3 regions of the Streptosporangium brasiliense genome follow, and region 1 is predicted to be linked to each of the others. Evidence: riboswitches for the same ligand, from Rfam matches in the RefSeq annotation. Region 1 holds a riboswitch; each other region holds the start of a gene.
What was found. A riboswitch is a leader RNA that binds a small molecule or an ion and turns the genes downstream of it on or off. The one in region 1 is predicted to bind S-adenosylmethionine.
Positions count from the first base shown of each region.

Region 2: it holds a riboswitch for S-adenosylmethionine, as region 1 does, so the genes downstream of both, J2S55_RS03595 (glutathione S-transferase C-terminal domain-containing protein) here and J2S55_RS18090 (aminotransferase class V-fold PLP-dependent enzyme) in region 1, are expected to answer to the same signal.
Region 3: it holds a riboswitch for S-adenosylmethionine, as region 1 does, so the genes downstream of both, thrC (threonine synthase) here and J2S55_RS18090 (aminotransferase class V-fold PLP-dependent enzyme) in region 1, are expected to answer to the same signal.

Region 1 covers NZ_JAUSRB010000002.1:2,006,886-2,016,547, reverse strand. Annotated here, with positions in the region: gene J2S55_RS18110 (cytochrome P450) at 1-585, opposite strand, end outside; gene J2S55_RS18105 (RNA polymerase sigma factor) at 955-1,512, shown strand; gene J2S55_RS18100 (hypothetical protein) at 1,509-1,835, shown strand; gene J2S55_RS18095 (TerC family protein) at 1,987-2,847, opposite strand; SAM riboswitch class IV at 2,985-3,100, shown strand; gene J2S55_RS18090 (aminotransferase class V-fold PLP-dependent enzyme) at 3,153-4,451, shown strand; gene J2S55_RS18085 (NADH-quinone oxidoreductase subunit D) at 4,469-5,665, shown strand; gene J2S55_RS18080 (DUF3180 domain-containing protein) at 5,690-6,142, opposite strand; gene folK (2-amino-4-hydroxy-6-hydroxymethyldihydropteridine diphosphokinase) at 6,139-6,636, opposite strand; gene folB (dihydroneopterin aldolase) at 6,633-6,995, opposite strand; gene J2S55_RS18065 (nuclear transport factor 2 family protein) at 6,992-7,432, opposite strand; gene folP (dihydropteroate synthase) at 7,429-8,280, opposite strand; gene folE (GTP cyclohydrolase I FolE) at 8,546-9,127, opposite strand; gene ftsH (ATP-dependent zinc metalloprotease FtsH) at 9,131-9,662, opposite strand, start outside.
Region 2 covers NZ_JAUSRB010000001.1:807,054-816,715, forward strand. Annotated here, with positions in the region: gene J2S55_RS03555 (AfsR/SARP family transcriptional regulator) at 1-1,007, shown strand, start outside; gene J2S55_RS03560 (MGH1-like glycoside hydrolase domain-containing protein) at 1,095-2,381, shown strand; gene J2S55_RS03565 (hypothetical protein) at 2,378-2,839, shown strand; gene J2S55_RS03570 (YtxH domain-containing protein) at 3,039-3,353, opposite strand; tRNA gene J2S55_RS03575 (tRNA-Asn) at 3,519-3,591, shown strand; gene J2S55_RS03580 (nitric oxide synthase oxygenase) at 3,948-5,069, shown strand; gene J2S55_RS03585 (enoyl-CoA hydratase) at 5,163-5,936, shown strand; gene J2S55_RS03590 (ribonuclease FAU-1 family protein) at 5,982-6,482, opposite strand; SAM riboswitch class IV at 6,535-6,647, shown strand; gene J2S55_RS03595 (glutathione S-transferase C-terminal domain-containing protein) at 6,685-7,629, shown strand; gene J2S55_RS03600 (FAD/NAD(P)-binding protein) at 7,676-9,430, shown strand; gene J2S55_RS03605 (ABC transporter substrate-binding protein) at 9,482-9,662, shown strand, end outside.
Region 3 covers NZ_JAUSRB010000002.1:2,322,161-2,331,822, forward strand. Annotated here, with positions in the region: gene J2S55_RS19490 (S1 family peptidase) at 1-1,485, shown strand, start outside; SAM riboswitch class I at 1,659-1,799, shown strand; gene thrC (threonine synthase) at 1,814-3,076, shown strand; gene J2S55_RS19500 (MoaD/ThiS family protein) at 3,100-3,375, shown strand; gene J2S55_RS19505 (cold-shock protein) at 3,704-3,904, shown strand; gene groL (chaperonin GroEL) at 4,245-5,870, shown strand; gene J2S55_RS19515 (GNAT family N-acetyltransferase) at 6,193-6,612, opposite strand; gene J2S55_RS19520 (HelD family protein) at 6,623-8,641, opposite strand; gene J2S55_RS19525 (DNA repair helicase XPB) at 9,307-9,662, opposite strand, start outside.

The DNA.
Region 1 (9,662 bases):
GTCGGAGAACTCCTGGGCCGCGCGCACCGCGGTGTGCTGGGCCTCGACCGACGGGTTGAGCTCGTACATCCCGCAGATGTCGGCCGACCAGGGCCGCAGCAGGTGCCGGTCGGCCTCGGGCACGCCGAGCATCTCGGCGATCACGGTCACCGGCAGCGGCTCGGCCACCTCGGCGATCAGGTCGCCCCCGCCGCGCTCGACGAACGCCTCCACCAGTTCCCCGGCGATCCGGGCGACCTTCGGGCGGAGCGCCTCCACCATGCGCGGGGTGAACGCCTTGGACACCAGGCGCCGCAGCCGCGTGTGGACCGGCGGTTCGACGTCGAGCATCCCGGCCCGGACCACCCGCCAGAACGGGTCCTGGAAGTCGGGGTCGTCCGGCCTGCCGAACTCGGCGTGCGTGGCGACGTGCAGGTAGGAGCGGCCGAGCCGGCGGTCGCGCAGCAGCGCGTTGACGTCGGCGTGCCGGGCGATCAGCCACTGGCCGGTCGGCTCGAAGAAGCTGACCGGCCGTTCCCGCCTCAGCTCGGCGTAGACGTCATAGGGGTGGGCGACGAATTCCGGATTCCAAGGATCAAAGCGCACGTAAGCATCGTAATGTTCGCTGCCAAACTTGTGAGCTACGAGGCGGCCGGCCCGGCCGTACGCGAGCTCCGACAGACCGAACGGATCAACGGGCACAGGCCGTCGGGAGGTGTTTCGCGGCGGACGCAGGCCGGCTGGAGGTGTTTCGCGGCGGACCTTCGGGGATCTCCGCGGGATCGACCCTCAAGCGGGCTGAATCCTTTTCCGCCGAGACTCCCTCTTATATGAGTACCGGCCTTATATGCGTACCGGCGCCACGGCCGGTCGACGGACAGGAGGTTCCCTTGACCACCATGATCGTTATCGCTGTCGCGGCAGTGCTCATCTGCGCGTGCAGCGTCGCGTTCCTCCGCAAGCGGGCCCGGTCCCGTGGCTAGGGCCTCCCGATCCCGGTGGCCCAGCCGGCAGCTGATCGCGGCGGCGCAGCAGGGAGACCAGGCGTCGATCGCCGCTCTGGTCAGCGGGTCCCACCCGCACGTGCGGCGGTTCGCCTTCTCGCTGTGCGCGAGTCCGCAGGACGCCGAGGACGCCGCCCAAGAGGCGCTCATCATCCTCTTCCGCAAGATCGGCACCTTGCGGGCGTCCGGCGCGCTGGCCTCGTGGATGTTCCAGATCGTGCGCAACGAATGCCTGCGCCGCGCCCAGTCGCTGGTGTGGCGGGCCGAACCGGCCCTTGACGGATCCTGCTCCTCCGCGGAGGACGAGGTGCTGCGGGGCCTCGAAGTCGACCAGGTCGCCACCGCGATCGCCGCGCTGCCGGCCGATCAACGCCTCGTGCTGATCATGCGTGATGTCCAGGGCCTGCCGGGCCCTGTCGTCGCCAGATCCCTCGGGCTGAGCAGCGCCGCCATGAAATCCCGGCTGCACCGCGCCCGGGCCGCCGTCCGCGGCGACCTGCAGACCCAGAACTGGGGAGGAATCGAATGAGAAGCACGAAGATGACCGGCGACGCGGGCTTCGCCAGCAGGTCCGTCTCCCGGCACCTGCTCCGCGGCGGGCTCGGGTTCGGTCTCCTGATCGGAGCCGTCGCGCTGGTCCCGACGGCCGGACCGGCCAGTCTGCTGCTGGCGCCGCTCGGCCTGGTTGCTCTGCGCGGCTGCCCGACCTGCTGGGCCATCGGACTGGTGCAGACGATCTCGATGGGCCGTCTCCAACGCTCCTGCGTGGACGGCCGGTGCACCCTGACGGACGGAACCGGCGGAGATCTCCGCCGGACGGCGGCGGACCGCACGGGAGCTTCGGCAGGCTGACGACACGCCCGCCAGGAACAACCGACGGACATTCCGGGACGCCATGGCAGGCGCGGGCCCGCGCCCCGATGCCGACGGGTGGTGGCGCCCCGATCTCGGCGACCGGCTCCGGGCCGCGCACCACGACAGGCCGGCCGCTTTCACGGCGAGGTCACCTGACCGCTGAGCCTCCACCGTGATCGGGATCCGGCTCCGCCACCCGGTCCGACGGTCCACGCACGCCCTGGTCCTGCGGGGACCCGGCCCGCTCGTCCGCCTCGTAGCGGTGGTGCAGCTCGACCGGCCCGTCCTCCTCGGGCACGCCCTTGGCCGCCTTGCCGCGCATCCGGATGTTCAGCAGCTCCACGACGAGCGAGAACGCCATCGCGAAGTAGATGTAGCCCTTGGAGATGTGCTGCTCGAAGCCCTCGGCGATGAGCACGACGCCGATCAGCACCAGGAACGACAGGGCGAGCATCTTGATGCTCGGGTGCTTGTCCACGAAACGGCTGATCGGGCCGGAGGCGAAGAGCATCACGACGACCGAGACGATGACGGCCGCGACCATGACGCCGAGCTCGTCGACCATGCCGACCGCGGTGATCACCGAGTCGAGGGAGAACACGATGTCCAGGACCATGATCTGGAGGATCACCGCGGTGAAGGAGGCGGCGACCCTGCCGCTGGCGTGACCCGACTTGCCCTCAAGGCTGTCGTGCATCTCGAAGACGCTCTTGCCCAGCAGGAAGAGGCCGCCGAGGATCAGGATCAGGTCGCGTCCCGAGATCGGATGGCCGAAGACCTCGAACATCGGCGCCGTCAGCTTCACCACCCACGACAGCGCCAGCAACAGCAGCAGCCGGCTGACCAGGGCGGCGAGGAGACCCAGCTTCCGCGCCTTGTCGCGCTGGCCGGGCGGGAGCTTCCCCGCCAGGATCGAGATGAAGATGATGTTGTCGATGCCCAGCACGATCTCCAGGCCGACAAGGGTGACGAACCCTATCCAGATCTCGGGATCAGTCACCCAATCCATCGTTCACTCCTCCGTCAGGCGTCAGGGGTCACTGCCTAGACGACTGGGCATCACCGTGAGTTCCTGAACAAGGATCACAACTGCGCATTTCAACGACTTGCGGAGCCCGGCCAGGAGTCGGTTATAGTTCCCCTGTAGGTCATGAGTGCCAGTGACAAGCCCCGGCTCGCTGGCCGGCAACCCTCGCGTCCGCGGCGGGGTGCCCCGGGTGAGGACCTGGTCCGGCACGGAGCGTGCCGGGCAAGCGCGGGCTCCACGCACCAACGCCACGGCTTGGGGTCCGATGACCTCCGAGGAGTTCTGGCGTGTCCGCACTGACGATCTTCACCTCCGCCCCCGCCACGTCCGTGACCGTCCCCGCCACCCGCGCGTCCGAGGACCGGCGGATCCCCGCGGTGCTCGGCTCGGACCTCCAGGTCCCGGTCAGGGGCGGCAGGCTCGTCCCCTACGCCAACCTCGACTACGCCGCCAGCGCGCCCTGTCTGGAGCCGGTGAGCGCCGCCGTCGCCGCCGCGCTCCCGGCCTATTCCAGCGTCCACCGCGGTGCCGGGTACGCCTCCCAGCTCACCACGGCCCGCTACGAGCAGGCCCGGCACACGGTCCGCGCCTTCGTCGGGGCGCGCCCCGACGACTCGGTGATCTTCACCCGGAACACCACCGACGCGACCAACCTGCTGGCCCGCAGCCTTCCGGCGGGGACCACCGCCGTGGTCTTCGACACCGAGCACCACGCCTCGCTGCTGCCCTGGGCCGACGCCGTACGGCTCGCGCCCCCCGCCTTCCCGGGCGAGGCGGTCCGCGCCGCCGACGAGGCGCTGGCCGGGATCCACGGCCCCAAGCTGCTGGTCGTGACCGCGGCCTCCAACGTCACCGGCGAGCTCTGGCCGATCGCCGCCCTGGCCCACATCGCCCACCGCCACGGCGCCCGCATCCTCGTCGACGCCGCCCAGCTCGTCCCGCACCGCCGGCTCAACCTGACCGCACTGGACCTGGACTACGTGGTCTTCTCCGGCCACAAGCTCTACGCCCCCTTCGGCACCGGCGCCCTGGTCGGCCGGACCGACTGGCTGTCGGAGGCGGAGCCGTACCTGCGGGGCGGCGGCGCGGTGCGCTCGGTCGACGGCGACGGGGCCGAGTGGCACGACGACCCCGAGGCCCGTCACGAGGCCGGCACCCCGAACGTCCTGGGCGCCATCGCCCTGGCCGCCGCCTGCGACGCCCTGAGCGCCACCGGCTGGAGCCCGCTGCTGCGCGAGGAGGAGCGCCTCATCGGCCGCCTCCGCGCCGGCCTGGCCTCCGTCGAGGGTGTCCACGAGCTGTCCCTGTGGGGTCCCGACCACCCCCGCGTCGGCATCGTCTCCTTCGTGGTGGACGGCTTCACCGCCCGCGAGGTCGCCGAGGCCCTGTCCGGCGAGTACGGCATCGGCGTGCGCGACGGCAAGTTCTGCGCCCACCCCTTCGTCCGTCACCTCCTCGGCGCCAAGGACGGCGGCTGCGACGACGTCACCGCCTCCGCGGTCCGCGCCTCCATCGGGATCGGCACCACCGAGGAGCACGTCGACCGTCTGGTCGCCGCTCTGCGGGACCTGCTGTCGCGGAGCTGACGTGACAGCATGGCCCTATGACTGAGCGTCGTGCCGGAGGCGCGCCCCGGGAGATCAGCGTAGGGATCGGCGCCGGAGCGGACGCCGTGCACGGAGTGCGCGGCAAGGAGCTCGCGACCGAGGACATGGTCCTCAACATCGGGCCGCAGCATCCGTCCACCCACGGGGTGCTGCGGCTGCGGCTCACCCTGGACGGGGAGCGGATCAGCGCGGCCGAGCCGATCGTGGGCTACATGCACCGCGGCGCGGAGAAGCTGTTCGAGGTGCGCGACTACCGGCAGATCATCGTGCTGGCCAACCGGCACGACTGGCTGTCGGCGTTCGCCAACGAGCTGGGCGTCGTGCTCGCGGTGGAGCGGATGCTCGGCATGGAGGTGCCGGTCCGGGCGGTCTGGATGCGCACGCTCCTGGCCGAGCTCAACCGGGTCCTCAGCCACCTGATGTTCCTCGGCTCCTATCCGCTGGAGCTCGGCGCGATCACCCCGGTCTTCTACGCCTTCCGGGAGCGCGAGACCCTCCAGGCCGTGATGGAGGAGATCTCCGGCGGCCGGATGCACTACATGTTCAACCGGGTCGGCGGCCTCAAGGAGGACGTGCCCGAGGGCTGGACGGACCGCGCCGGGCGCGCCGTCGCGGACGTGCGGCGGCGGCTGCCCGACATCGAGCACCTGATCGCCGGGAACGAGATCTTCCTGGCCCGCACGGTCGGGGTGGGCGTGCTGGACCGGGAGACGATCATGCAGTACGGCGTGAGCGGCCCGATCGCCCGCGCCTCCGGGGTCGACCTCGACCTGCGCAGGGACGAGCCCTACCTCGCCTACGGCGAGCTGCCGGTGCGGGTCGTCACCCGGACGGCCGGAGACTGCCACGCCCGGTTCGAGGTGCTGCTGGAGCAGGTGAAGGTCTCCCTGGACCTGGCCGACGCCTGCCTGGAGCGGCTCCGGGAGCTGCCGCAGGGGCCGGTCAACCAGCGCCTGCCCAAGGTGCTCAAGGTGCCCGAGGGCCACACCTACGCCTGGACCGAGAACCCGCTCGGCATCAACGGCTACTATCTGGTCTCCCGCGGCGAGAAGACCCCCTGGCGGATGAAGCTCCGCTCGGCCTCCTACAACAACGTCCAGGTGCTGCGCGAGATGCTCCCCGGCCACCTGGTCTCCGACATGGTGGCCATCCTGGGGTCGATGTTCTTCGTCGTGGGCGACATCGACAAGTGACGCACGGGCCGCGCCGCCCCGGGGCTAGCGGTCCTCCTCCGAGGAGTCCTTGGGCACCTTGCAGCAGTATTCGAGGTAGAGGGCGGCGCAGACCAGCACCACGCAGCCCACGAACGAGCCGCCGGCGATGAGGAAGTCGCGGCGGGGCACGCCCTGCTCCAGCAGGTCGGCGGTGTAGATCGTGAACCCGGCGAAGACGCCGCCGAAGATCGCCCCGCCGTACGCGGAGGCCTTGGCGAGGGCCGCCAGCCGGGCCACCGCCAGCGGCTCGACGGGTTTGGTGTCGCCCTTGCGCTCGATCCTGGCCTTCGTCATCCACCCGCTGTAGATCTCGCCGATCGCCAGCAGGAGCACCGTGGGGATCGCGGTCCACGGCACGGTCGGCAGGGACGAGTAAAGAGGCTTCAGCAGCGCCCAGGTGATGATCGCGAACACGACGACGAGACCGACGAGCACGCCGGGACGGGTCGGCTTCAAATGGGCCTCTGCAGCGTCAGATCGGCACGCAGCCGCACGTAGTCCTGGTCCAGCCCGGCCAGCAGGTCCTCGACCCTGCGCCCGGCCAGCACCGCGTCCGGATCGGCCCGCAGCCACGGCACCAGCACGAACGCGCGCTCGTGCGCCCTGGGGTGCGGCAGCGTCAGCTCGGGGTCGTCGGCGGTGACGTCGCCCACGGCGATCAGGTCGACGTCCAGGGTGCGCGGCCCCCACCGCTCCTGGCGGACCCTGCCGAAGGCGTTCTCCACCCCCTGGGCGCGCTCAAGGAGCGTCCGGGGTCCCAGGGTGGTCTGCGCGATCACCACCGCGTTGAGGTAGGGGCCCTGCTCGGGGCCGCCGAACGGGTCGGTCTCGTATACGGGCGAGACCGCGACGAAGTCGAGCTCGGGGGCGTCGAAGAGCGCGTCGAGCGCGCCCTGCAGCGTCTCGAACCGGTCACCCAGGTTGCTGCCGAGCGCCAGCACGACCTTCATCCCCGGCTCCGGGTGATCGTCACTACCACGTCGTCGAACGGCAGCGGGATCGGCGCGGCCGGCTTGTGCACACTGATCTCCGCCGACAGCACCTGCTCGCGCGCCAGGCAGACCTCCGCCAGGCGCTGGGCCAGCGTCTCGATCAGGTTGACCGGCTCGCCCTCCACGACCTTCACCAGGTCCTGGGCGAGCTCGCCGTAGTGCACGGTCCTGGTGAGGTCGTCCCCGGCCGCCGCGGGCGCCGTGTCGAGGAAGAGCGTGGCGTCGACGACGAACTCCTGGCCGAGCTCGCGCTCGGCGGCCAGCACGCCGTGCCGTCCCCGTGCCCGCAGGCCCTTGACGCTGATCCGGTCTGTCACGCGGCTTCCTCTTCTTCCTCGTCCTCGTCGCCCTGCAGCACCGGCGAACCGTGGTGCAGCCAGAGCCGCCAGCCCGCCGCCGTCCTGATGAAGGTGTTGCTCGCCACCACCTTGCCCGCGGCGAAGCTGGAGTCGCCCTCGTCACCGGCGGTGAGGATGTTCTCCTCGCAGGTGAGAATGGCCACATCGCCCAGGACCATGACGCGGACGTCGGTCAGCACGAACTGGATGTAGGGGGTGTTGGCCATGATGAGCGCCCAGGAGCGCAGCACCTCCTGGCGGCCGTTCACGATCGGCCACCCCGGGTGCACGCAGCTCACCTGCTCGCCGTCGACGTCTTCGGCCCAGATCTCGGTCATCCTGTCGAGATCCGCGTTCTCGATGGCGGTGTAGAACGCCTGGTTGACCGTCTCGACAGCGGTGGTGTCGACGCTCATGCTCTCGCTCCCTGGACTGCGGCAGCCACGCGGACGGCGTCCGCGTTCGGGCGTACGTCGTGCACTCGCACACACCATGCCCCCGCCTGGGCGACGAGGGCGGTCACGGCGAGCGTGGCGTCATCACTGCGACTGAAAGGACGCGGGGTGCCGTCCGGGTCCGCCAGCAGCCGGCCCAGGAATCGTTTCCGCGAGGCCCCGATGAGCAGCGGGTGGCCCAGCTCGGCGAGCCGGTCGACGCCCGCCAGCAGGGCCCAGTTGTGTTCGGGGTTCTTGGAGAAGCCCAGACCCGGGTCGATCACGATCTGACTGTCGGCCACCCCCTCGGCCAGCACGGAGGCGATCCGCTTGGACAGTTCCTCCCGCACCTCGGTCACGACGTCGTCGTAGACCGCCCTGCTGTTCATCGTGTGGCTGTGCCCCCGCCAGTGCATCACCACGTACGGGACGCCGGAGGCGGCGACGACCCTCGGCATCGCCGGGTCCGCCAGACCGCCGCTGACGTCGTTGACCAGCCTCGCCCCGGCGTCCACGGCCGCCTGCGCCACCTCGGCCCGCATGGTGTCGACACTGACCGTGACACCCGCACGGCTCAGCTCCCTGATGACCGGCTCGACCCTGGCCAGCTCCTCCTCGAGCGACACCCGCGCCGCTCCGGGCCTGGTGGACTCCCCGCCCACGTCGACGATGTCGGCGCCCTGCTCGACCAGCTCCAGGCCATGCCGTACGGCGGCCGCCGGGTCGAACCACCGCCCGCCGTCGGAGAACGAGTCGGGGGTCACGTTGACCACGCCCATCACCAGGCATCGGCCCTTGTCGGGCATCCCCGGCACACTCCACGTAGTCATGCGGACAAGCCTAGGCGTTGTCCACTCTTCGCCCATCTCGCGGGTCCAGCTTGTGCCATAACGAATCAGCCCGTCCATCCCGAGGCAGTCGGCCGCGCATGCCGGACCTTGGCGAGTGTGGAGATATTAGCCCGGACGGAGCGGGATCGGAGGGCTTTCGAACCCGGCCGCAACGCAGAAACCTTGTCCGGACCGCCGTGGCGGTCCGGACAAGGCGGGGTCTCTGCGGGCAAGGGCTCGGACTGGCTCGGGCTCGGGCTCGGGCTCAGCGGAGGATGAGCGCCATGGCCTCGGCGCGGGTCTTGTCGCTGGTGCGGAAGTCGCCGCGCACGGACGAGGTGATGGTCTTGGCGCCGGGCTTGCGGACACCCCGCATGGTCATGCAGAGGTGTTCGCACTCGATCACCACGATGACCCCGCGGGGCTCCAGCACGCTCATGAGCGCGTCGGCGATCTGCGAGGTCATCCGCTCCTGCACCTGGGGGCGGCGGGCGTAGACGTCGACGAGGCGGGCCAGCTTGGACAGGCCGGTGACCTGACCCTTCTCGTTCGGGATGTAGCCGACGTGGGCGAGGCCGTGGAAGGGCACCAGGTGGTGCTCGCAGGTGGAATAGACCTCGATGTCACGGACGAGCACCATCTCGTCGTGGTCGACGTCGAAGACCGTGGACAGCACGTCTTCCGGGGTCTGCCCCAGCCCGGCGAACTGCTCCGCGTAGGCGCGGGCCACGCGGGCCGGGGTCTCCTGCAGGCCGTCCCGGTCCGGATCCTCACCGAGCGCGATGAGGATCTCGCGGACTGCTTTCTCGATCCGGGCCGAGTCGACCTGCAACGGCTTCACGCTCACGCTTCAGTTCCCGTCCCTGGGCACGGTGTCGGTGTGGCCCGCTCCCGCCGGGAGGGCGCCGTTGCCCGACTGCTCCTTCGGCGTCAGGATCGGCGGCCGGTTCGACGGCAGCCGCTTGCCGTAGCCGGAGTAGGAGGGGCGCTTCTCCTTGACGACGACCGGCGCGAAGATCTGCAGCACCTGGTCGCGGGAGAGCGTCTCCTTCTCCATGAGCTCCAGCACCAGGTTGTCGAGCACGTCGCGGTATTCGACGAGGATCTCCCAGGCCTGGTCGTGCGCGGCCTCGATGAGGCGGCGCACCTCCTCGTCGATCGTGGAGGCGATCTTCTCGGAGTAGTCGCGCTCGTGGCCCATCTCACGGCCGAGGAAGACCTCGGCGTTGCCGGTGCCGAACTTGCGGGCGCCGAGCTGCTCGCTCATGCCGTACTCGGTGACCATGCGGCGGGCGATGGAGGTGGCCTTCTCGATGTCGTTGGAGGCGCCGGTGGTGGGCTCGTGGAAGACGAGCTCCTCCGCCGTGCGGCCGCCCAGCAAC
Region 2 (9,662 bases), on a different contig from region 1:
CCGGGGCCCCCGGGGACCGGGCGCGCGCGTCGGAGTGGCTGGACGCCGAGCTGACCAACCTGCTCGCCACCGCCGCGTACGCGGCCCGGCACGGCTGGCCCGCCCACGCCCTGCACCTGTGGGCGTCCCTCCACCGCCACCTGCACACCCGCGCGCACTACACCCACGCCCGCACCCTGCACGGCAACGCCCTGCACGCCGCCCGCGCCCTCGCCGACCGCGACCGGGAGCTCGCCGCCCTGTGCGGCCTGGGCGACGTGCATCTCGCCCAGGGGCGGTTCGGGCGGGCCGCCGACTACTTCGAGCGGGCGTTGGAGATCGCCCGGGTGACCGGCAACCGGGACGGGGAGCTGGGCGCGCTGTGCGGTCTGGGGCACGTGCACCGGGCGCAGGGCTGGTTCGGGCGGGCCGCCGACTGCTTCGAGCGGGCGTTGGAGATCGCCCGGGTGACCGGCAACCGGGACGGGGAGCTGGGCGCGCTGTGCGGTCTGGGGCACGTGCACCGGGCGCAGGGCTGGTTCGGGCGGGCCGCCGACCACTTCGAGCAGGCACTGAAGATCGCCGACGTCACCGGCAGCCGCGACGGCGAGCTGCGCGCGCTGACCGGCCTCGGCATCACCCACCTCATGCGGGGCGAGCACCGGCCGGCCACCGACCGCTACCGCCGCGCCCTGCGGATCGCCCGCCGGATCGGCGACCGCAACGCCCAGTTCGAGGGCCTGTACGGCCTCGGCCGTGTCCACCAGGCCACCGGCCGCCCCGACCGGGCCTTCACCTACCACCGGACCGCTCTCGACATCGCCCATGACCTCGGCCACCCGGCGGGCCAGGTGCGCGCCCTGCACGGCCTGGCCCGCGCCCACCGTGACCTGGGCCGGCACGAGGAGGCCCGCGAGCAGTGGCGGCGTGCCCTGGACATCCTCACCGACCTGGGCGTCCCGGAGGTCGAGGAGATCAGCGCCGAGGAGATCTACGCCCATCTGCGTGATCCCGACCGCCGGTCATAGCGGCCTTCGACCCGTCTTGGAGGGTATTGCGACGACTATTGGGTTTAACCCCTGTTTTCCTGGCGGATACAGGCGCAGACTAAGCGGATGGAGGCGCGGCCGGCCGTAGACGACGCCGCTCTCGGGCGCGAGGCGTGGTCCGTGCTCGACGCGAACTGGACGGGGTCCGCCACCGTGCCCGCACCCGGGCTCTACCCCCACCAGTGGAACTGGGACTCCACCTTCGTCGCGATCGGCCTGGCCCGCTGGGACACCCGGCGGGCGGGGACCGAGCTGCTCAGCCTGCTGGCCGGGCAGTGGAGCACCGGCATGGTGCCGCACATCGTCTTCCACCCGTCCCACTCCGACGCCTACTTCCCCGGCCCCTCCGTCTGGCGCTCGCAGGACCATCCGGCCTCCCCCAACAAGGCGATCACCTCCGGGCTGACCCAGCCGCCGCTGCAGGCCCTGGCCCTGTGGTGGGTGTGGCGGCACGCGGCGGACCGCGCCGAGGCCGCCGCCCTCGTCCGCCGGCTGTATCCGATGCTGGTGGCCCAGCACGACTATCTCGCCACGACCAGGGACCTGGGCGGGGGAGGGCTGGCCGCGATCGTGCACCCGTGGGAGTCGGGGATGGACGACAGCCCCGTATGGGACGCCCCGCTGGGAGCGCTGCCCGCGGTCCGCTACGCCTACCGGGGCGAGGAGCTCCCCGACAGCCACCAGGACCGCTACATCTGGCTGGCCCTGCGTTACCGCGACTCCGGCTACGACGGCGCCTACCTGCGTGACGAACATCCGTTCGCGGTGGAGGACCCGATGTTCAACGGGATCTGGCTGGCCTCCTGCCAGGTGCTCGCCGAGCTGGCCCCGCTGGCGGGCGCCGACCCCGGGCCGCACCGGGAGGCGGCCGAGCGGATCCGTGCGGGGGTGCTGGAGCGGCTCTGGGCCGACGGGGTCTTCCGCGCCCGGGATCTGCGCAGCGGGCGGCTCAGCCCCGTCTGCACGGTCGGCGGTTTCGGGCCGATGCTCGATCCCGGCCTGTCCGCCGACCGGGTGGAGAAGCTGGTGGGCGTGCTGGAGTCGCCCCGGTTCATGGGTGCCGCGGGATACCCGGTGCCGAGCTGCGAGATCCGTGCGCCGCAGTTCGACCGGTCCTGCTACTGGCGGGGGCCCTCCTGGGTGAACACCAACTGGCTGCTCCGGCGCGCGCTGGCCGTACACGGCCTGACGGGGCCGGCGGGACTGCTCGGCGCGGGCACCCTGCGCCTGGTACGGCAGGCGGGCTTCCGCGAGTGCTTCGACCCCTTCGACGGCAGCGGCCGGGGCAGCCGGGACTTCTCCTGGTCGGCCGCGCTCACCCTCGATCTGCTCGCGGATAACGTGGACGCATGAAGCTCTTCAACCGTATGCCCGCCGAGGTCCGCGCGGCCGTCGCGCCGACCGACCGGGTGCTCACCTACGCCGAGGGGCCGGACGGCTACGTGATCGCCACCGACAAGGCGCTCTATCTGGGCGGGGTCAGGCTGCCGTGGTTCCAGGTGGACCGCGGCGTGTGGGACGAGGAGGGGCTGACGGTCGTCACCACGGCGGGAGGGTCGCACCGCGCGCTGCTGCCCGAGCCGGGGCGGATCCCCGAGGCCGTGCGGGAGCGGGTGACCGCCTCCATCGTGGTGAACCAGTACGCCCCGCTGGACGCGCGCGGGGGAGTCCGGCTGGTGGCCAGGAGGACCGGGGACGACCAGATGATCTGGGAGTTCGTCTTCGACCCCGGCATGGACCCCACCGACCCCGGCCTGCGGGCCCTGGCCGAGCAGGCGCTCGAGGAGACGCGCCGCAGTTTCGGCGTCTGAGCGCGGGCGTAGGCCCGAGCCCGGACAGAGACCTTGGTCCGGGCAGAGATCTGAGCCCGCGCGGAGACCCGAGTCCGGACGGGCGTCCGGACGCGGGCGGGCGTCCGGGCTCGGGCAGGAGCCCGAGCCCGGGCCGGCGGTCTCGACCCGGACGTGCGGAAGGCCCCCGCGGGGGCCTTCCGTCCGTCAGGGGTGCCCGTCATGGGTGTGGAGAGGTGGCCCGGTCGTCCTCCGGCCAGCCGGTGCCCGTCTCGTCGTGCTTGTCGGCCTGCCAGCCGTTGTCCGAGTGCAGGAACGGCAGCCGGTTCTTGGCCGCATGGGTCACCTTCGTCTTGGCGGCGCCGGTGACCTTCGAGACCCGGGCGCCGACCAGGCCGGCGGTCTCCTGCACCCTCGGACTGTCGGACACCCGCAGGGCCATCCGCTTGATCTGCTCGTAACGCTCCCGCCCGGCGCGGCTCCCCAGGATGTAGCCCACAGCAAGACCCACCCCGAACATCATCCGGTAACGCATCTCCACCTCCACAGCCATGCTCCGCCGGACCCTACCCGCGGATCGCGGGTCGTTTCCGACCTACCCCGGTGTAGCGATGCGACACACACGCTCAGAGTGCGCTAATCTATTCCTGCGCCGCAAGGAGCGGGGAAAACTTCCCGGTCAGAGCGGCGCAAAGCACGATCCCGTGTAGCTCAATCGGCAGAGCAGCCGGCTGTTAACCGGCAGGTTATAGGTTCGAGTCCTATCGCGGGAGCAACACACAGAAGGCCCCCGGAGCCCAGCTCCGGGGGCCTTCGGCGTGCTGTGGCCCGATTCGGGAGACAAATCCTCCCTGGCCGTAGAAGATGTCAGATACCGCGTCATGTATCGCTATGCTCGCCAGTCAGCGAGGACGGCGCGGTTGCCGCGGAACACAGCGATCGCAGTGGGGCAGGGCCGCTGCACACAGGGCACCGCGCCGCCCGGAACGGCCGACCGTGCCCGTGAGCACGCATGGGTGGTTGTTCTGTGCTGATCTGGCGGAGGTCTCGGCGTCGTGCACCGGATCTGATGGGCGGTGTCCGGCGCGCGGTGGCCAAGTTCTTGAGGGCGAAGGAGCCTGTCCCGGTCGTGCAAGAGATCGATATCGCGGCGGCCGCGGACTTCCTGAGGTTGTTCCACGCCGAGAACCCCGAGGCGGGGCCGGTGGAGGCCCGCATGCGCGAGGTCCAGATCGAGATCTACCGGACGGGGAGCTACACGCACACCCCGGAGGAGCTCGCCTTCGGCGCCCGGGTGGCCTGGCGCAACAGCTCCAGGTGCATCGGCCGGCTGTACTGGCACTCGCTGCAGGTGCGTGACCGGCGCTGGGTGAACACGGCCGAGGAGGTGGCCGTGGAGTGCGTCAACCACCTGAGGGAGGCCGCGCCCAACCGCAAGGTCCGGCCGACGATCACGGTGTTCGCCCCCGACCGGCCGGGCAGGCCGGGCCCGAGGATCTGGAACGAGCAGCTCATCCGCTACGCCGGGTACGCGATGGACGACGGGTCCGTCGTCGGCGACCCCCGGTATGTGGACTTCACCACGATGGTGCGCAAACTCGGCTGGCCCGGCGGCCCCGGCACGCATTTCGACGTGCTGCCGCTGGTCGTCTCGGCGGGCGGCGGCTCGCCGCTGATGTTCGGCGTGCCCGCCGACGCCGTGCTGGAGGTGGAGCTCACCCACCCGTCCTACCGCTGGTTCGAGAAGCTCGGGCTGCGCTGGCACGCCGTACCGGCGATCTCCAACATGTGCCTGGAGATCGGCGGGATCCACTACCGGGCGGCGCCGTTCAACGGCTGGTACATGGGCAGCGAGATCGGCGCGCGCAACCTCGCCGACATCGACCGCTACGACCTGATGCCGATCATGGCCCAGCTCCTGGGCCTGGACACCTCCACCGACCGCTCGCTCTGGCGCGACCACGCCCTGGTTGAGCTGAACGTGGCGGTCCTGCACTCCTTCGACCAGGCCGGGGTGACGGTGACCGACCACCACACCGAGTCGCGGCGCTTCCTGACCCACCTGGCGCGCGAGGAGAAGGCCGGCCGGGTCTGCCCGGCCGACTGGAGCTGGATCGTCCCGCCCATCTCGGGCTCGGCCACGCCGGTCTTCCACCGCTACTACGACGAGGCGGAGCTGTCGCCGAGCTACGTCCACCACCCCGATTCCGTGGAGCGGGGGCTCGGCCGCTGGCCCGTGCCGGGGTGGTGACGGAGGGCGGGACGGCGCGGCGGCGGGGCGGGGGCGTTGCGGAGAAGCTGTAGAACATGATTCGGTATGGTGGCCGGGTGAGGAGGGCGCGGAATGATGGACCTGGTGCTGTCGTCGGTCGAGCAGGGCGTGCTGACCCTGACGTTCAACCGGCCCGAGCGGCTCAACGCCTGGACCGACACGATGGGGCGGCGATACTTCGACCAGCTCGCCGAGGCCGAGAAGGACCCGGAGGTCCGGGTGATCGTCGTGACCGGGGCGGGGAGGGGCTTCTGCGCCGGCGCGGACTTCCAGACCCTCAACGCCATCCAGGACGGCTCCTACGAAGGGGAGCCGGACAGGCGGCCCACCACCTTCCCGGCCACCATCGGCAAGCCGGTCATCGCGGCCGTCAACGGCGCCTGTGCCGGGCTCGGCATGGTCCACGCCCTGGTCTGCGACCTGGTCTTCACCGCCGCCGAGGCCAAGTGGACGACCGCCTTCGCCCGCCGCGGCCTGATCGCCGAGTACGGCCTGTCGTGGATCCTGCCCAGGCTCATCGGCCAGGCCCGGGCCATGGACCTGCTGCTGTCGGGCCGCACGTTCACCGGGGCGGAGGCGTACCGGCTGGGCCTGGCCGGCCGGTCGGTGCCCGGGGAGAACCTGCTGGAGGAGACCCTGGCCTACGCCCGCGAGCTGGCGACGCACAGCTCGCCGGCGTCGATGGCCGTGATCAAGCGCCAGGTCTGGGGCGACTGGGACCGGACCCTGGAGGCGTCGGAGTCGGCCGCCGTGCGCCTGATGGCCGAGTCGTTCGGCCGCCCCGACTTCGCCGAGGGCGTGGCCAGCTTCGTCGAGCGCCGCGCCCCCAGGTTTCCGCCCCTGTAAGCCCGCCCGCCGCCGGGCCTCGCCCGCGGCGGTGGCGCGGGGCGGTCAGGTCACGTGGGACAGCCAGTGGGGGGCGGTCCTGAAGGGGGCGGCGCCGGTGGTGACGGCCTCCATCAGCCGGGCGGCCGTGGCGCGGGCGTTCTCGATGACCTCGGGGGGATAGGCGTAGCGGACCTGGTGCTCCTCGAACTCGTCCTCGTCGTCCAGGAGGATCCGGCCGTCGCGCATGCGCAGGACGTCGAGGTCGAGGTCGACCATGGTCACCTCGCCGTCGCGCCACTGGGGGACGGTCGAGATGTCGCAGTAGATCTCGACCCTGTTCGGCTCGGCGTTGAAGGTGGCCGTCCACCAGGCGTCGCGGGGGAAGAGCATCACGAACGCGTCGGTCCAGGTCACCGGCGGCTCGTCGCCCTTGCTGCCGGTGGAGCCGGCGACGCAGCCGGTCCAGACGCCGTGCTCGTCCTCGCCGAGGAGCAGCGCGGGGTGGTGCCAGTGCAGTGAGCCGTCGTATTTGCGGTAGACCACATTCACGATCTCGCGTGTCATCCCCCGACCATAAGGGTTGACAGAGATCTATGTATTTCCTACCTTCTAACTAGGTTAAGAGTGTCAGTGCAGAGCCCCGGCTCACTGACCGGCAACCCTCGCACCGCGGCGGGGTGCCCCCGGGGGAGACCTGGCGGCACGGTCGGCGTGCCGCAAGCGCGGACCCCTCAACGGGTCACCGAGGCATGCCTGGGAGCAGTACATGTCCGAGATCACACTCAACTACGCCGGCCCCGTCGACCTCGACGCCTACGGCCGCTACCGGCCGGGCGACCGGCCCGGCCCCCGCTACCCCTTCCAGGGGCGGATCACCGCCGACGGCGCCGGCGAGTTCCCCGCCGAGCCGGGCCGCTACCACCTCTACGTCGCGGCGGTCTGTCCCTACGCGCAGCGCGCGGTGATCGTGCGCTCGCTCAAGGGACTGCAGGACGTGATCTCGCTGTCCTACGTGGACGACGAGCGTGACGGGCGCGGCTGGGCCTTCCGCGAGCGGCGCGGGGCCGACCCGGTGAACGGCTTCACCACGCTCCGCGAGGCGTACGAGGCGACCGAGCCGGGCTTCGACGGCCACGTCTCGGTGCCGGTGCTGTGGGACAGGGCGGGCGGGCGGATCGTCAGCAACGACTTCCCCGACATCACGATCGACCTGGGCACCCGGTTCGGCGGCGACCCGGAGATCGACCTCTACCCCGAGGAGCTCCGGCCGGACATCGACGCGCTCAACGCCAGGATCTACGAGTACGCCAACACCGCGGCGGGCCGCGTCGCCTCGGCCGCCGGCGAGACGGAGTACGGCCAGGCACGTCAGGCCGTGATCTCCTTCCTGGAGGAGCTCGACGCCCGGCTCGCCGACCGCAGGTTCCTGTTCGGCTCCGGGATCACCGAGGCGGACGTGCGGCTCTGGCCGACGCTGCTCCGCTTCGACCTCGCCGACAACCCCTCCGCCAGGATCAGCGAGCGCCCGCTGACCGCCTTCCCGAATCTGTGGGCCTACGCCCGGGACCTCTACCGGCACCCCGCCTTCCGTGACAGCACCGACTTCTCCGCGATCACCTCCCCGGCCGCCACGGAGACCGACCCCTGGCGGATCCCGGTCGAGCCGCTCCACGCCGACTGGGACGAGCCGCACCGCAGAGCCGCCGTATGAGCCCCGCGAGCGCCGCGACCCCCGTGCGGCCGGGCGAGGAGATCGCATGAGCGCCTCCGTCGCCGTCGTCGGCGCCGGGCCGACCGGGACCTGCCTGGTGGAGCGGATCTGCGCCAACGCGGCCGACCTGCTCGACTGGCCGTCGCTGGACGTCCACGTGATCGACCCCTACCCCCCGGGCGGCGGACGGGTCTGGCGCAGGGAGCAGCCCGAGCTGCTCTGGATGAACTCCACCGCCGCCGACGTGACGCTGTTCACCGACGCGTCGGTCCAGTGCCGGGGCCCGATCCGCCCCGGCCCCTCGCTGGCCCAGTGGCTCGGCGGCGACCCCGGCAGGTTCGCCTCCCGGCCCGTCCAGAACGCCTACCTGTCCCACGTCTTCCAGCAGGCGGTCGACACCGCTCCACGCGGCGTCCGGGTGCACGTCCACGCGGCCCGCGCGCTGGACCTCACCGACGTCCCCGGCGGGCAGGTCGTGACGCTGGAGGGCGGCCGGACGATCGAGGTGGACGCGGTGATCCTGGCGCAGGGGCACGGCGACGTGATCCCGACCAGGCAGGAGCGGGCACTGGCGGAGACGGCCGCGGGCAGCGGGCTGCACTACCTGCCCACCGGCTACGCCGCCGACCTCGACCTGGACCGGGTGCCCGGGGGCGAGCCGGTGATCGTCCGGGGCATGGGGCTGGCCTTCGTCGACCTGATGGTGCTGCTCACCTCGGGCCGGGGCGGCCGGTTCGTCCGCGAGTACGACGGGGAGCTCGTCTACCTGCCCAGCGGGCGGGAGCCGCTGCTCCAGGTGGGCTCGCGCCGCGGCGTGCCGTACCACTCGAAGACCGGATACCCCTTCCGCGGCGCCCGCCCGCCGGTGCCGCGCTTCCTCACCGCGCAGGCGCTCGGCGAGGGGCCGTGGAACTTCCGCAGGGACGTGTGGCCGCTGGCCGCCAAGGAGCTGGGCCACGCCTACTACCACGAGCTGCTCACCGCCCACCCGGAGCGGGCCCGGACGGGCTGGGCGGAGTTCGAGGAGGCGTACGCGGCCGAGGAGTGGCGCAGTCCCGGGATGCGCGCGCTGATCCGCAGGGCCGTACCCCGGCATCTGGACCGGCTGGACTTCGACCGGCTGGACCGGCCGCTGGAGCGGATGCGGTTCGGCGATCCGGCGGGGCTGCGCAGGTGGATGCACGGCTACCTGGGAGCGGACCTGGAGCGGCGCTCCGACCCCGCGCACAGCGCCGACCACGCCATGATCCTCGGGCTGCTGTCCGTCTACGGCGTCCTGGCCGAGCTGGGCGTCTCCGACCCCTGGTTCCACGGCTTCTTCAGCTACGTCGCCAGCGGTCCGCCCGGCCCCCGGCTGGAGGAGCTGCGGGCGCTGGCCAGGGCCGGCGTGGTCACCTTCCTCGGCGCGGACCTGAAGGTGGAGCACCGTGACCGGCGGTGGCAGGCGCACAGCCCCACCGTCCCCGGCACGGTGGCGGCCCGGACCCTGATCGAGGCCCGGCTGCCCGCGCCCAGCGTGAGCCGGGCCACCGACCCGCTGATCTCCGCGCTCCGCGACCGGGGCGAGATCGACGAGGACTCCGGGCTGCTGAAGGTACGGCCCGCCGACCGCCGCCTGCTCGACCGCTCCGACACCCCCCACCCCCGCAGGTTCGCCTTCGGCCCCTGGGTCGTGGGCGGCAGGGCCACCGGCGGGTTCGCCCGGCCCGGCCTCAACGCCCCGCTCTTCCGGCACGCCGACGCCCTCGCCCGGATCGTGCTGTCCGAGGCCGTCACCACCCAGATCCGACACGTCGCCTGAGCTGTCTGCCGCCCGAGCTGCCTGTCGCCTGAGCTGTAAGGAGAGAAGAACGTGAAAGTCCGATGGGGCGCCCTGACGCTGACCGCGGTGCTGGCGCTCGCGGCGTGCGGGGCCGAGACGGAGGCCCCGACAGCCGCGGCCGGCGGCGGGGGCGGCGGGTCGCTGGTGTGGGCGGTGGAGACGCAGCCCATCACGTTCAACCCCCAGCTGTGGGGCCAGAACAAGGCCCGCC
Region 3 (9,662 bases), 320 kb from region 1:
CGTCCCCTTGCGGCGGGGTGTGTCCTGGCGCTCGCCGCACTTGCCCTGACGGCCGCCCCAGCCGTCGCCAGGCACCGGACGGCGGACAGCCCGGTGGTCCCGACCGCCTGGAACCCGCCGCCGGGCATGATCGAGGCGCTTGAGCGCGATCTCGGTCTCAGCCGGGAACAGGTCCACGCCCGCCTGGCCAACGAGGCCCGCCTGGCGCCGGTCGAGGAGGACCTCCGCCACCGGCTGGGCCCGCACTTCGGCGGCTCCTGGTTCGTCGGGACCACCGCGCAGGTCCTCGTGGTGGCCACCACCGACCCCGCCGACATCCCCCAGATCATCGCCGGCGGCGCCCGGCCCGAGGTCGTCGGCACGTCGATGACGAAGCTCGTGTCGACCAAGAAGAAGATCGACGAGGTTCTGCTCGGCCGCCCGAAGGGCGGGACGGTGAGCTACATCGACGTGAAGACCAACAAGGTCGTCGTCCTGTCCAAGGAGACCTCGGAGACCGAGGTCATCATGAAGAGCATCGACATGGACGGGGCCGTGGTGAGCGTGCTGCCCTCCGGCGAGGACCCCCGGCCCTTCTACGACCTGGTGGGCGGCGACCCCTACTACATCGGCACCGTGCACCGCTGCTCGATCGGCTTCTCCGTGACCCGCGGAGCCCAGAAGGGCTTCGTCAGCGCCGGCCACTGCGGCAAGGTGGACGAGACCACCACCGGTTTCAACCGGGCGGCCCAGGGCGTCTTCCGGGGGTCGACCTTCCCGGGCAGCGACTTCTCCTGGGTTGCCGTGAACGCCAACTGGACGCCCAAGCCGCTGGTGAACAACGGCAGCGGCGGCACCGTGCGCGTCAGAGGCTCCAGGGTGGCCATCGAGGGCGCCTCGGTCTGCCGGGCCGGCTCCACCACCGACTGGCACTGCGGCACGGTCCTGCAGCGCGACGCCAGCGTCGCCTACCCCCAGGGGAGCATCTACGAGCTGACCCGCACCAACGTGTGCGCCGAGCCAGGCGACTCCGGGGGCTCCTTCGTCTCCCAGGACCAGGCCCAGGGGGTCACCTCCGGCGGCTCCGGCAACTGCACCACGGGCGGCGTCACCTACTTCCAGCCGCTCGGCGAGATCCTCACGACCTACGGCCTCACCCTGGTGACCGACGGCGGCAGTCCGCCGGCCGCCGCGGCCTGCAAGGGTTACCCGAAGAACGTCACCGGCAGGCTGAGCGCCGGTCAGGGCGCCTACCAGCCCGACAACCGCTACTACCGGGCGAGCGTCACGGGCCTCCACTCCGGCTGCCTGGACGCCGCCGACGGCGTCGACTTCGACCTCTATCTCCAGAAATGGGGCGCCCTCGGCTGGCTCACGGTCGCCCTCTCGGAGGGGCCGGGCCCCGACGAGAAGATCGATTACACCGGCACGCCGGGTTACTACCGCTATCGCGTGTACGCCTCACGCGGCTCCGGCCCCTACGCCCTGGGCTTCAGGGCGCCGTGACGGCCCGGCCGCCGGGTCGGGTGCCCGGCGCGGCGGCCTCCCGGACGTCGTGATCTCGGCGAACTGTCCGCCAGGTAACACATTACATCTCAAACAGTGAGACGGTTGGTCAGGATGGAGGCAAGCCGGGGTAGAGTGCGTAAGACCTGCTCGCCAGGTTCCAACTGAATATTTGCTCATCCAGAGGGGTGGAGGGACCGGCCCTGCGAAGCCCCGGCAACCCTCCCGGTTCAAGACTCGTGATCTGACGAGGTCGGCCGGGACAGGTGCCAATTCCGGTCTGCGGCCAGGGTGGTCGCAGACGAAGATGAGGGAAAGGCCTCGCTTCATGGCGCTCGCAAGCACTGAAACCACCACCTCGCTCGACTTCGGCCCCGCCGCGGCCCTGTCCTGCCGCGAATGCGGCGCCCGCTACGACCTCGGTCCCAGCTTCGCCTGTATCGAGTGTTTCGGGCCCCTTGAGATCGCCTACGACTTCGGGCGCGTGACCCGGGAGCAGATCGCCGAGGGGCCGACGAACATCTGGCGCTACCGCTCGCTGCTGCCCGTCCCCGCGGACGTGGCCGCCAAGCCCAACATGGCGCCCGGCTGGACCAAGCTCGTCAAGGCCGACAACCTCGCCCGTGAGCTGGGCATCCGTTCGTTGCACGTGAAGGACGACTCCGGCAACCCCACCCACTCCTTCAAGGACCGCGTGGTGGCCATCGCGGTCGAGGCGGCCCGCAACTTCGGCTTCCACACCCTGTCCTGCTCCTCCACCGGCAACCTGGCCGGCGCGGTGACCGCGGCCGCCGCCCGGGCCGGGCTGGACGCCTGCGTGTTCATCCCCGCGGACCTGGAGCAGGCCAAGATCGTCATGGCGTCGGTCTACGGCGGCAGGCTCGTCGGCATCGAGGGCACCTACGACGACGTCAACCGCTTCTGCTCGGAGCTCATCGGTGACGAGCTGGGCGACAAGTGGGGCTTCGTCAACGTCAACCTCCGGCCTTACTACGCCGAGGGCTCCAAGACGCTGGCCTACGAGATCGCCGAGCAGCTCGGCTGGCGGATCCCCGACCAGATCGTCATCCCGGTCGCGTCCGGCTCCCAGCTCACGAAGATCGACAAGGCGTTCAAGGAGCTGATCGCGCTCGGTCTCGTCGAGGACCGGCCATACAAGATCTTCGCCGCCCAGGCCGAGGGCTGCTCCCCGGTCTCCGCCGCCTACAAGGCGGGCCACGACGTGATCCGCCCGGTCAAGCCGGACACCATCGCCAAGTCGCTGGCGATCGGGAACCCCGCCGACGGCCCCTACGTGCTGGACATCGCCCGGCGCACCGGCGGCGCGGTGGAGGACGTCACCGACGCCGAGATCGTCGACGCGATCCGGCTGCTGGCCAGGACCGAGGGGATCTTCGCCGAGACCGCGGGCGGCGTCACCGTCGGCGTGCTGCGCAAGCTGGTCGCCTCCGGGCGGCTCGACCCCGAGGGCGAGACCGTGGTCCTCAACACCGGCGACGGCCTCAAGACCCTCGACGCGGTGGCGGACCAGGCGCGTCCCACCGCGGTCATCCGGCCGTCTCTTGACGCATTCCGTACGGCTATCGCCTAGAAACTTGTGAAAGGGACTGAATAATGAGCGTTTCTGTGCGGATTCCGACGATTCTCCGGACCTACACCGGCGGCTCGGCCGAGGTGACCGCGGAGGGGGAGACCCTCCGGGAGGTTCTGCAGAAGCTCGATGCGGACCACCCCGGAATCGGCGCCCGCATTCTCGATGAAACGGGCAAGATTCGGCGTTTTGTCAACGTCTATGTCGGGGATGAGGACGTCCGTTTCGCCGACAACCTCGACACGGCCACGCCGTCCGGCGTCCAGATCTCCATCATTCCGGCGGTCGCGGGGGGCTGACCCCCGGCGCCTCCGCGCGCCCACCCCGCCTCTCCCTGACACCCGCACGCGGCCCGGCCGCGTGCGGGTGTCGTGTTTCGCGGGGAAGATCGCCTCTGCTGACCTGGGGATATGATGCAATTTTTAACCAATTAATCGTACCGGCAAAACTCTGCTCCGCCCCTGAATGCGTATGTAAAGGGGTAGTTTGCTGATTGACTCTGTTGCCCTATGGTGTCCCACAGGTATGGTCGAGAACGATCGACGTAGGCGATGTCTACGCCTCGGAGATTGAGGACTTCGCGAGAGGAATGGGCGGCGTCCTCAAGTCCAGTAAGAGGAGTCAGAAGTGGCGCAAGGCACCGTCAAATGGTTCAACGCGGACAAGGGCTACGGCTTCATCGCGGTAGACGGTGGTAAGGATGTGTTCGTCCATTACTCCGCGATCATGATGGATGGCTATCGTGCGCTCGAGCAGGGCCAGCGGGTCGAGTTCGAGATCACTCAAGGCCAGAAGGGCCCCCAGGCGGAATCCGTCCGGGCGGTCTGACGCACCCCTTTCCGTCCATTCGTCGGGAAATGTCGGCGGATCCCGCGGCAGCGCAGTCCGCGTGGATCTTCCGGCGGTCGGCCCGGCTCGCCGCGCAACCGGCGGGCCGGGCCTTCGCCGTGAAGGCGGGACCTCGTTCTAAGCTGGGTGCAGGTCAGGGCCCCACAGCTTGCACTCGGCAGGGTAGAGTGCTAAACAGTTCGTTGGCACTCCCTGTTGGAGAGTGCCAACCCTGGATCGAGACGATGGGACCCGCCGAACGGAGTCGCGGGTCCACATGCCGTCGCGGGCGTCGGCTCGATCTGGTGCAAGCCACCCTGCGTTTGGGAGGTCTAGCCGTATGGCAGCCAAGATGATCGCGTTTGACGAGGACGCCCGGCGCGGTCTCGAGCGCGGTATGAACCAGCTCGCGGACGCCGTCAAGGTGACCCTCGGCCCCAAGGGCCGTAACGTCGTCCTGGAGAAGAAGTGGGGCGCCCCCACCATCACCAACGACGGTGTCTCCATCGCCAAGGAGATCGAGCTCGAGGACCCGTGGGAGAAGATCGGGGCCGAGCTCGTCAAGGAAGTCGCCAAGAAGACCGACGACGTCGCGGGTGACGGCACCACCACCGCCACCGTGCTCGCCCAGGCCCTGGTACGCGAGGGTCTGCGCAACGTCGCCGCCGGCGCCAACCCGATGTCGCTGAAGAAGGGCATCGAGGCCGCCGTCGAGCGCGTCAGCGAGGAGCTCTCCAAGCTGGCCAAGGACGTGGAGACGAAGGCGCAGATCGCCTCCACCGCCTCCATCTCCGCGGGCGACCCGCAGATCGGCGAGATGATCGCCGAGGCGATGGACAAGGTCGGCAAGGAAGGCGTCATCACCGTCGAGGAGAGCAACACCTTCGGCCTGGAGCTTGAGCTCACCGAGGGCATGCGCTTCGACAAGGGCTACATCTCGCCTTACTTCGTGACCGACCCGGAGCGTATGGAGGCCGTCCTCGACGACCCCTACATCCTCGTCGTCAACTCCAAGGTCTCCGCCAACAAGGACCTGCTCCCGGTCCTCGACAAGGTCGTGCAGGCCGGCAAGCCGCTGCTGATCATCGCCGAGGACATCGAGGGCGAGGCCCTGGCCACCCTGGTCGTCAACAAGATCCGTGGCCTGTTCCGCTCGGTCGCGGTCAAGGCTCCCGGCTTCGGTGACCGCCGCAAGGCCATGCTGGGCGACATCGGCATCCTGACCGGCGCGCAGGTCATCAGCGAGGACCTGGGCCTGAAGCTGGAGTCGACCACGCTCGACCAGCTCGGCCGCGCCCGCCAGGTCATCGTCACCAAGGACGAGACCACCATCGTCGACGGTGCCGGCGACGCCGAGCAGATCGCCGGCCGGGTCAACCAGATCCGCGCCGAGATCGACAACACCGACTCCGACTACGACCGCGAGAAGCTCCAGGAGCGCCTCGCCAAGCTGGCCGGCGGCGTGGCCGTCATCAAGGCCGGCGCGGCGACCGAGGTCGAGCTCAAGGAGCGCAAGCACCGCATCGAGGACGCGGTGCGCAACGCCAAGGCGGCCGTCGAGGAGGGCATCGTCCCCGGCGGTGGCGTGGCGCTGCTGCAGGCCGGCGCCAAGGCCTTCGACAAGCTGGAGCTGCTGGGCGACGAGGCCACCGGTGCCGCGATCGTCCGCAAGGCTCTGGAGGAGCCGCTGAAGCAGATCGCCGTCAACGCCGGCCTCGAGGGCGGCGTCGTGGTGGAGAAGGTGCGCAACCTCACCCCGGGTGAGGGCCTGAACGCCGCCTCCGGCGAGTACGTCAACATGTTCGAGTCGGGCATCATCGACCCGGCCAAGGTGACGCGTTCGGCCCTGCAGAACGCGGCGTCCATCGCGGCGCTGTTCCTGACCACCGAGGCCGTCATCGCCGAGAAGCCCGAGAAGGCCGGTGCCGCTCCCGCCATGCCCGGCGGCGGCGACATGGACTTCTAAGTCCGGAGCTTTCCCAGAAAGAGGCGTCCCCGGTGTCCGGGGTCGCCTCTTTCCGCGTTCACCGGCGCCGCCGGTCGAACACCCGCCACCGCGGCGGTGCGCCGTTGTCCGTCCGGGCGCCACCCTTCATCAAAGGGACGGGTCACCCATCAAAGGGGCGGGTCTCCCGTCAAAGGGGCTCGTGTCCGCCGGATGAAGCCGTTCAGCCGGGCCCAAAGGGCCGAACAACGTTCTTTTCTACGCGGCCGGCAGCCGGTCAAGACGCCGTCCCGGCGGGGAAACGCGGTCCGCGCGGGAATCGCGGGCAATCGGGCCGGGTGTCCTAACTCAGGGCCTTGACCCAGCGCGACCACTGCGGCTGGGGAGCATAACCGGCGGCGCCCCAGGCGTGATGGGCCAGGACATTGTCGTGCAGGACCATGGCGTCGGCGCGGAAAGCGGCGAATTGCGCGAAACGCTGCTCCGCGGCCCGGATCAGGGCGGTCCCGATCCCCTGGCGGCGGCGGCCGGGGGCCACCGCCAGCCGGTAGAGGTGGGCGCGCCAGCCGTCCCAGCCCGCGATCAGGGTGCCGGCCATCTCCCCGTCGACCTCCGCGATGAGAACGGCCTCGGGGTCGCGCTCGATGAGCGCGACCACCTTGGCCGGGTCGTCGTGCCGGTCGGTCCCCTCGGCGGCTCCGAGCCAGAAGGACAGCAGCGCGTCGACGTCGTCGAGCTCCCCATATCGGACATTGATTCCCATGGGCCGGAAACTAGCAGAGCTGCGCGGGGAGCTCCCTGGTGTGCAGGACGGTCAGGGAGGTGACCGCCCGGGTCAGGACCACGTAGAGGCGGGCCAGACCGCGCGGCTCGGCGTCCACGATGTCGGCCGGTTCGACCACGATGACGTGGTCGTACTCCAGACCCTTGGCCAGGGTCGCCGGGATGACCAGCAGGCGGTGCTCCTCCACCGAGTCGGGGCTCAGCACGCGGTGGTCCAGCTGGGACAGCGACTCCGACACGGCCGCGACCGAGGCGTCCGGGACGATGACGCCGATCGACCCCTCCCGGGCGAGCGCCTCCCGTACCGCCTGCCCGAGCGCGGCGGCCGGGTCGGGGGCGGGCCGTACCGACAGGGAGCCCAGGCCGGGACGGAGAGACCGGGGGGCGGCCAGGCCCGGGGCGACGGCGGGCAGCAGCCTGGCGGCGTAGTCGAGCACCTCGCGGGGGACACGGAAGCCGAGCGTCAGCTCGGTGACCGCGCCGTCCTCGAAGCCCAGGTGGGTGAGGACCTCGCTCCAGGAACGGGCCGACCAGGGGGTTGTGCCCTGGGCGAGGTCGCCCAGGACGGTGGCCGAGCCGGTACGGCAGCGCCGGCCGAGGGCGCGCAACTGCATCGCCGACAGGTCCTGGGCCTCGTCCACGACCAGGTGCCCCAGCGGCGCGGTCCGTTCGATCAGGTCGCCGAGCTCGTCCATCAGCGCGCCGTCGGCGGCCGACCACTTCGCCGAGCGGTGGGACTTGGCCGGTCTGGCCCACAGGAGCAGGGCCTGCTCGGCGGCGGTGAGGTCGTCCTTGGCGGCGGCGGCGAGGAACTCGGGGTCGCTGAAGAGCCGGTGGAGCACCTGCTGGGGGGTCAGCTTGGGCCACACCTGGTCCACGAGCTGCTTGACCGGCTTGGAGCGCGCCACCGCGTCCTGCACCCGGTCGTCGGGGGACTCGCCGCGCTGCTCCATCCGGACGAGCACCAGGTGGGCCAGCCGCTGGGCGAGGGCCGCCCGGCCGGGGCCGTAACGGGTGGTCCCGCGGAGCGCGGCGACGACCTCGCGGACCTCGTGGTCGGCCACCCGGTAGCGGTTGACGCCCTTGGTGAACAGCACGCCCTCGGTGGGCTTGACGATGTGCATCCACAGGGCGCGCCTGAGCACCGGCGCGATCCTGGCGTCTCCCTTCACCGCGCTGACCGCGGGGTCCTCCGGGGCGGAGTGGTCGCCCAGGATCCCGGCGACCGTGGTCTGGTCGACCTTGACCTCGCCCAGCGCGGGGAGCACCGAGGAGATGTAGGACAGGAAGGCCCGGTTCGGGCCGACGATCATCACGCCGGAGCGGGCGAGCTTCTCCCGGTGGGTGAAGAGCAGGTAGGCCGCCCGGTGCAGGCCGACGGCGGTCTTCCCGGTGCCGGGCGCGCCCTGCACGCAGACGGTCTGGCCGAGCTCGGACCGGACGATCTCGTCCTGGTCGGGTTGGATGGTCGCGACGATGTCGCGCATCGGGCCGGAGCGGGGCCGCTCGATCTCCTCGGTGAGGATCCTGCTGTGCTGCGGGGCGCCGCCCTGGTCGAGCGGCTCGTCCTCGTAGGCGGTCAGGTCCCCGCCGTGGTAGCCGAAGCGCCGGCGGAGCGCCACGCCCATCGGATCGGCCGGGCTGGCCTGGTAGAAGGCCCGGGAGACCGGAGCCCGCCAGTCGATCACCAGGGGGCGGCTGCGGTCGTCGTGGACGTGCCTGCGCCCGACGTAGACGGTGCCGGGGAGGTCGTCGTCCGCGTCCCGGTCGAGGCGGCCGAAGAACAGGGGGGTGCCGGAGTGGTCGGCGAGCGCCGCCACCCGCTGGTCCAGCAGGGCCTGCAGGATCTGCTGCGAGACCCAGTCTCCGGCGGCGTCGGAGGACAGGGACTGGGCGTGTTCGCGCATGGCGCGCAGGGCGGCCCTGGATGCGGCCAGGTGCGCGCGTTCGGCGGCGAGGGTGTCGGCCGGGTCGCCGGTTATGTCGGGGGCCAATTGATGTGCGGGCACGCGGAAGCGCCTCCCATTCGATAAACGGAGGTGGTAGGTCATCAGGCAGCGAATCGGCTAGCTTACCGGCCCGTCTTCACTCGCTCAAAAGGATTAACCGCCTGTCGGGGTGGTTTCCCGGAGAATCGCGCGGACCATCCCGATATACCGAGCGTGTCCAATCTTCTACGTCCCGTGCCCGGAGCCGCCCGGCTCTCCCTCTGCCCGGCCGGGCGATCTCTCCGTCCGGCGGGACGCGGGGCCGGCCGGACCTCGGAGGCCGCCCGCCCGGCCGCGTCCGGGCAGGCCGGAGGGGCGCGGACGCCAGGGGTTCCGCTCCGCCGGCGGGGCCCGCCGTCCGTCGCGCGGCGGGCGCCCGGCCGTCTCCGGGATCTCCCGGCGAGGCGGTCCTCCCGGTCTCCGCGGCCCGCGGGTGACCGCCCCGGGGCCGGTGAAAGGGGTTTCGGCGGCCCAATCGGCCGGCATTTCGGTAACCGCGCTGACACCCTCCGTGATTCTGCCTCAAAATAGCGAAAAACCCGGGCAAATCCGGTGACTCACGCAGATCATGGGGGTATGTCGCCAGTGGCCGTCGCGGCCTAGCGAGGGGGTGGTTTCTTTGTCGAAAGCCTGCGGTATTTCGTGGACCTGATTGACACAGATGACGGCGTGTTCGCCTTGTGACGCTAATCGCCGGCGAGCACGTCGTCCGCGTCGATGATCTGATAGGCGTAGCCCTGTTCGGCCAGGAACCGCTGCCGGTGCGCGGCGAACTCCTGGTCGACCGTGTCCCGGCTGACCACCGAGTAGAAGCGGGCCCCGCCCCCGCCGGACTTGGGCCGCAGCACGCGGCCGAGCCGCTGCGCCTCCTCCTGACGTGATCCGAAGGTGCCGGAGACCTGGATGGCCACCGCCGCCTCCGGCAGGTCGATGGAGAAGTTGGCGACCTTGGAGACGACCAGGACCTGGATCTCCTTGTCGCGGAACGCCTGGAACAGCCGCTCCCGCTCCTTGACCTTCGTCTCGCCCTTGATCACCGGTG